One region of the Oceanobacillus luteolus genome, then DNA from elsewhere that is predicted to be linked to it. Evidence: predicted binding sites of a transcription regulator. Region 1 holds the regulator's gene; the other holds the start of a gene.

Region 1 (3,432 bases):
ATGACAGTGTCCATGGTATTTTTAACGGAGAAGTGAAAGCGCTTGATAACTCAATTCAAGTTAATGATAAAGAGATTAAGCTTGTTAGCTCCAGGGAGCCGGATAAGCTTCCTTGGAATAAGTTGGATATAGATGTTGTTGTGGAAGCAACGGGAAAATTTACTACGAATGAAACTGCTGGACTTCACCTTCAAGCTGGAGCGAAAAAGGTTGTCATTACGGCACCTGGTAAAGAAATTGATAAAACGATTGTAATGGGTGTCAATGATAATGAGTATGATAGTGAAGTACACCATATTATTTCCAATGCTTCTTGTACTACTAACTGTTTAGCACCGGTAGTAAAGATATTGGATGATCGTTTTCAAATAGTAAATGGATTAATGACAACGGTCCATGCTTTTACAAATGATCAGAAAAACCTTGATAATCCACATAAAGATCTTCGCCGAGCGAGGGGCTGTACTCAATCGATCATTCCGACTTCCACTGGTGCTGCAAAGGCGCTTGGAGTAGTATTGCCACATCTGAACGGTAAATTACACGGAATGGCACTGCGTGTTCCGACACCAGATGTATCACTTGTGGATTTGGTTGTTGATGTGGAAGAGAGTGTTACAGCTGAAGAGGTAAATCAGGCATTCAAGGAAGCTGCGGAGAATGGCTACCATGGAATTGTTCAATTTACGGAGGAACCACTCGTGTCTGTCGATTTCACTACAACGGATTATTCAGCAGTAGTTGATGGATTATCGACTATGGTAATGGGGGAAAATAAGATAAAGGTTCTGGCATGGTATGATAATGAATGGGGTTATTCTGCACGTGTGCTAGATTTAACAAAACTTGTTGGTGTAAATTTGACGAATAAAGAAACAGCTAAAATATCCTGATAGAATCTAAATATAAGATGCATCTTATCCATTGTTATATGGAAATTAAGATGCATCTTTTTTAGGATGAATAGAACATTTGGCTAAAACGTGTTAAAATAGAGGATATCTATTTTATCGCCTACATATTGGAATGTAAATTGACGACAGAGGGGTGAGTGAAAATTGCGCTGTCCAAACTGTGAATATAAAAATACAAAGGTTACTGATTCACGACCAATTGAAGATGGAAAAGCTATTCGCCGTCGAAGAGAATGTGAGAAATGTGGTCAACGTTTTACTACATTTGAAAGAATGGAAGAAGTTCCGTTAATTGTCGTGAAGAAAGATGGAATGAGGCAGGAGTTCTCACGTGAAAAACTTACCAGAGGCCTAATCCGTGCCTGTGAGAAGAGACCAGTTCCTGTGGAAACCATTGAAACTATTGCATTGGAAGTAGAGAAGGAATTGCGTGGTCTCGGATCTTCAGAGGTTGATTCGAAACTCGTTGGCGAAATGGTGATGGAAAGACTTTCTAAGGTTGATGAAGTGGCCTATGTTCGCTTTGCCTCTGTGTATCGTCAATTTAAAGATGTATCTGTCTTTTTAGATGAACTTAAGGAATTAATTAGTAGTGACAAGCAAGAAAAGGAAGAGTAAAAGGGTGAAAATCGTGATGAGAATAGGACAACTACTACCAGTAGACGGATACTTTGTAAGGTTGCAAGAAGCGTTGCCAGAGAACTTTTTACAATCTTTGACCCACTTATACCAGCCGCTCATTGGTCCTGAGGCATTAATGCTCTATCAAACCTTAATCAATGAAGTGCCGTTACAGGAAGAATCAACACCACAAACTCATCATACATTAATGAATTATTTAATGTTGCCACTTGATCAAATCTATGAAGCCAGACGGAAATTAGAGGCTATCGGATTACTTCGAACGTATAAGAAACAAGACGATGGGATGACGATTTACACATATGATCTCCAATCTCCTTATGATCCGAATAGTTTTTTTGAGGATGCTATGTTTTCATCCCTCCTGTACCATTATATCGGTAGTCAGAAATTTGATAGGTTAAAAGATTTCTTTACAGTGGAAGTGCAACCTGAAGTCGGTGAAAATATTACAGCTGATTTTCAAGAGGTTTTCCAGACTACAGAAACAGCAAGTCTTGTTCAAGTTGCTGCTGGAGAAGAGGTAATGGTCGAAGAAGATGGAACTGTAGATTTTGAATGGCTTGAACATATGTTGAAACAACGGATGATACCTGTCCATCGTATACTGACAAAGGATAACCGTAAATTAATCACGCAGATGCTTGTTCTGTACGATTTAGAAAGCTTCGAAATTGATAAAGCCATTATCTGGTCTCTTACTGAAGAAAACCATCTTGACAGGGAAGAATTTAAGCAGGCTTGCCATGATATATATCGTGCCAAGAATGATAACAAACCGATCCGTTTGATTCCAAAAACGGAAACTTCCATTAATCAACAAACTGATAAAAAGCCATTAACAAGGGAAGAGCTGCTCATACAGGAGCTTGAAACCATCTCGCCAAAGCAACTTCTAGAAGATTTATCAAGTGGAAATTTTGCCTCTGAACAAGACATGAAGCTGATTAGTGATGTAATGACTACTCAAGGTCTTCCAGCCCCTGTAATGAATGTATTAATCCATTACGTGCTGCTCCAAACAAATATGAAGCTTTCAAGGGCATATATTGAAAAAATCGCTAGCCACTGGTCACGAGCTAAACTGAAGACCGCGAAAGAAGCTATGAATTTTGCTAAGCAAGAACGCGCAAACTATGAAAAGGCAAAAGCAAGACGCAAAGGTGGATATCAGAAGGTGGCAAGCAAAGATATCATTCCTGATTGGTATAAAGCAGGAAAACATAAAGAAAAACCTAAAGAGTCTCAATCCATCGATATGAATGAAGAGCAAAGGAAAGTAGCACAACTTCTCAAACAATTTTCTGAAGGAAATTAAACCAATCGTTTAAAGGATGATTTTTAGTGAAGCCAATTCAATCAAGCTTGAAAGCCTGGATGGCGCGCAGTGAAAGCTTTAAAGAAAACTATAATAAAATGAAAACAGAACTCTTGGAAGACGAAGAAATCAAAGAATTTATCGCGCTCCATCCAGAATTAAGTCAAAATGAAATAGACAAAAGTCTAGTCAAATTATACGAATATAAAACTCAATCAAAGCAGTGCAATCATTGTGCATCATTCGGTGAATGCAAAAACATGATTCAAGGCTATTCTCCAATCCTTCAAGTGGAGAATGAAGAAATACACATTCGATATGAGAAGTGCCATAGCCGAATCATGTATGAAAAAGAACAAGAAAGTAATAAGCTCATTAGTAGTTTATATATGCCCAAAGAAATATTGGAAGCAAGAATGTCGGATATAGATAATGATGCATCCCGTACAAAAGTATTGCTGAAGGTTTTTGAATTCCTTAATGAAGCGAAGACCAAGCTTCCTAACAAAGGTCTTTATCTATATGGAATTTTTGGGGTCGGCAAGACGTTTCTATTAG
Region 2 (3,432 bases), on a different contig from region 1:
TGCAATTACCTCAAACACTTTGTCAACAAGTTCGTTACCTTCTTTTGAACCATATTTCGTTTCACAGTAGATTAATAGATCATGCAGCCCCATTACCCCTAAACCTACACGACGTTCGCCTAGTGCTTGTTTACGGTTTTCTTCCAAGAAGTAAGGAGTCGCATCGATTACGTTGTCCTGCATCCTCACACCTGTTCGTACGGTTTGTTTAAGCTTTTCAAAGTTAACCGTCTTATTTTCTTTATCTGCCATTTCAGCAAGGTTTACTGCTGCAAGGTTACAAACACTATATGGTGCCAATGGTTGTTCACCACATGGGTTTGTTGCAACAACTTGCTGGCCATATGCTGATGCATTTGTCATATCATTGGCATTGTCTATAAAGAAAATTCCTGGTTCTGCGGAATATGTTGCACAAACATTAATTAAATTCCAAAGTTCTTTTGCACGAATTTTACGGTAAACACGAACGCCATATCCCATTTCTTCCCACTTACGCACATCACCGACTTCATGCCATTTTTCATTATATGCCTTCATTTCTTCTGGTGAATAATTTTCCACATCCGGGAAGCGCAGTTCATACATTTCGTCATTCTCTACAGCTTCCATGAACTCTTTAGTAATACAAACAGAAATGTTTGCACCCGTTAAGAATTCAGGATTATGAACGCTGTACGTTCCGCCTTCCTTCAATTTCAATTCTGCTTCGCGCATAGCATCTTCGGTGAAGCCACCTAAACCTGGGAAATGTTTGTAGTTCACAACACTTGTGTACAGATCTATTTCTGTTTCAGTTAATGGTTTAAAATTCAACTTTTCTTTAGCTAATCGTTTAATTTGCTCGTCCTCTGTATTCTCAATCAAATATCGTAGAATACGTGGATTTTGCATTTTAGAGATGATAAATTCAATAATATCTGGATGCGAATCTACGAGCATTATCATTTGAGCTCCACGTCGTGAACCTCCTTGTTCAACAAGGTGTGTAAGCTTTGCGATATCGTCTAACCAGGAAACGGAACCAGATGATTTTCCGTTTACTCCGCGAGCTAGTGTATTTCTAGGACGGAGAGTCGAACCGTTTGTTCCTACGCCACCGCCGCGTGACATGATTTCCATCACTTGTTTGCGGTGATCAGAAATACCCTCTCTTGAATCCTTTACATAAGGCATCACATAACAGTTAAAATAAGTTACCTCTGTATTTGCCCCAGCACCGTAGAGAACCCGTCCAGCTGGTACAAAGTTTAAGCTTGCCAATTCATTATAAAACTCATCGAAGGATTTCATTTGTTTTTCTTCAGATTTTTCAACAACTGATAAACCTGTTGCATTTCGTTTTGCGATTTGCTCATAAAAGATTTCCAATGGTTTATCAATAACATCTAGGGAACGGGTGATGATACCAGTTTTTACTTCATCTTCATTGTCCAACGCTGATAAAAACTCATCTAAGACTTTGACTTTCACTTCATTTGCTTCCCAATCAATCGCTTGTACAAATCCTAATCCTCTTGCTGGGAATTTCGGATCAGATTTTACAGTCAAAACGACAAAATCCCCGACTTTTAGTGTCACTTTCTCTGTATCCTTGTAAGCATACCTATCAAGCATTACCAATCTGGAAACGCCTGAATGGGTAAGCTTCATATCTTCGGTTATCGGATGGACAGCATCAAACAACTCAATGTCCTTATTCAATGAAGCAATATCAATTCCATTTACTTTTTCTAAAACTGTCGACATTAAATCGCTCCCTTACTCATCTTTTTCTATTATTTATGTTATAATTACTAAGTACCACATCTTCAATGTTTTAAAACAACATGTTGTAGTATTAATGTATAAGTCATACTATATATTGTGTTAACACCTTTGTCAATCGTTTAATCCCGTAGTTTTTTTATGTAAAACACCAATAAGCAACATAACTCGACATTTTAAGAATAAAAACTATGGAGTTAAATAATGACAGCACAAAAACTTTCCATGTAATTAAAAGTATTTTATAATAAAACAGATTAGATATGTGAAAGACGGGGGAAATTAAATGGAAGTATTAATTATTGTTTTAGTAGTACTATTAGCTATATCAATTTTCCGTTATTATAGACAGAAAATGTATCTAAGTGTACTGACACAAGATCAATGGATCGAAGGATATCGTAAAGCGCAATTGATTGATGTCCGGGAGCCACAAGAATTTGATGCAGGACACATCCTAGGCGCCAGAAATATACCTGTTACTCAATTAAAGCAACGATTAATCGAAATTCGTAAAGATAAACCAGTATATTTATATTGCCAAAAAAGCAGCCGTTCTGCACGTGCAGCGCAAATCCTCCATAAAAATGGCTACAAAGAGCTTTATCAATTAAAAGGCGGATTTAAAAACTGGACAGGTAAAATCAAGGCAAAATAAGAACAAAATAAAGAGCTATACCGGCGAAAATAATTTCCGGTATAGCTCTTTTATCCGATTACCATTTCGATAAATTCATAATATCAACAAATATACACCTGCCCTATTCATAGGCAGGTGTATTTCATTAGAATGATTAATTATTCTCTTCACTTACGTAGCGCAAAATTGGCTTACGCGATGCTGTGGCCTCATCCAAACGTTTTACAGCTGTAGTCTGTGGAGCTTCCTGCACAATCTCCGGGTTAGTCTTCGCTTCCTCAGCAATTTGGAGCATTGCATCGATGAAACCATCCAATGTTTCTTTCGACTCCGTTTCAGTAGGCTCAACCATAATTGCCTCTTCCACAATTAATGGGAAGTAAACTGTAGGTGGATGAATTCCTAAATCCAACAGACGCTTAGCAATGTTTAATGTCTTCACTCCGTTTTTCTTCTGTTTATTACCAGATAAGACAAATTCATGCTTACAATGTTGCGTAAACGGAAGCTCGTATTCTCCTTCAAGGCTACGCATAATGTAGTTTGCGTTTAGTACCGCGTATTCACTTACCTTCTTCAGGCCTTCAGGACCCATCGTGCGGATATACATATATGCTCGCACATTTATTCCAAAGTTTCCGTAATAGCCTTTCACCATACCAATAGATTGCGGCAAATCATAATCCAGATCATATTCACCATTATTTTCACGGACTACTGGTTTTGGAAGGAATGGCGCGAGCTCCTCAGATACACCAATAGGTCCTGATCCTGGACCCCCTCCACCGTGTGGGCCAGTAAATGTCTTATGCAAGTTCAAGTGGACCGCATCAAACCCCATATCTCCAGGACGAGTATAACCCATAATTGCGTTTAAGTTTGCACCATCATAGTACATTTTTCCACCAGCATTATGAACAATCTCTGACATTTCCAAGATTTCAGTTTCGAACAGACCTAAAGTATTAGGGTTTGTTAACATAAGTGCTGCAGTATTTTCATTAACGACCTTTTTCAAATCTTCA

The links. Region 1 encodes NrdR, which represses ribonucleotide reductase genes. Its sites were predicted from a motif close to AACACNATATATNGTGTT; they were not measured.
Region 2: a site for NrdR is predicted at 1,854-1,871, ahead of ACFSBH_RS20575 (vitamin B12-dependent ribonucleotide reductase). Genes of this name have one in related genera too.

Annotation. Positions count from the first base shown of each region.
Region 1 is NZ_JBHUDE010000039.1:5,190-8,621, reverse strand. It holds gene ACFSBH_RS07685 (glyceraldehyde-3-phosphate dehydrogenase) at 1-893, shown strand, start outside; gene nrdR (transcriptional regulator NrdR) at 1,059-1,532, shown strand; gene ACFSBH_RS07675 (replication initiation and membrane attachment family protein) at 1,549-2,874, shown strand; gene dnaI (primosomal protein DnaI) at 2,901-3,432, shown strand, end outside.
Region 2 is NZ_JBHUDE010000166.1:28,131-31,562, reverse strand. It holds gene ACFSBH_RS20575 (vitamin B12-dependent ribonucleotide reductase) at 1-1,749, opposite strand, end outside; gene ACFSBH_RS20570 (rhodanese-like domain-containing protein) at 2,054-2,425, shown strand; gene gcvPB (aminomethyl-transferring glycine dehydrogenase subunit GcvPB) at 2,562-3,432, opposite strand, start outside.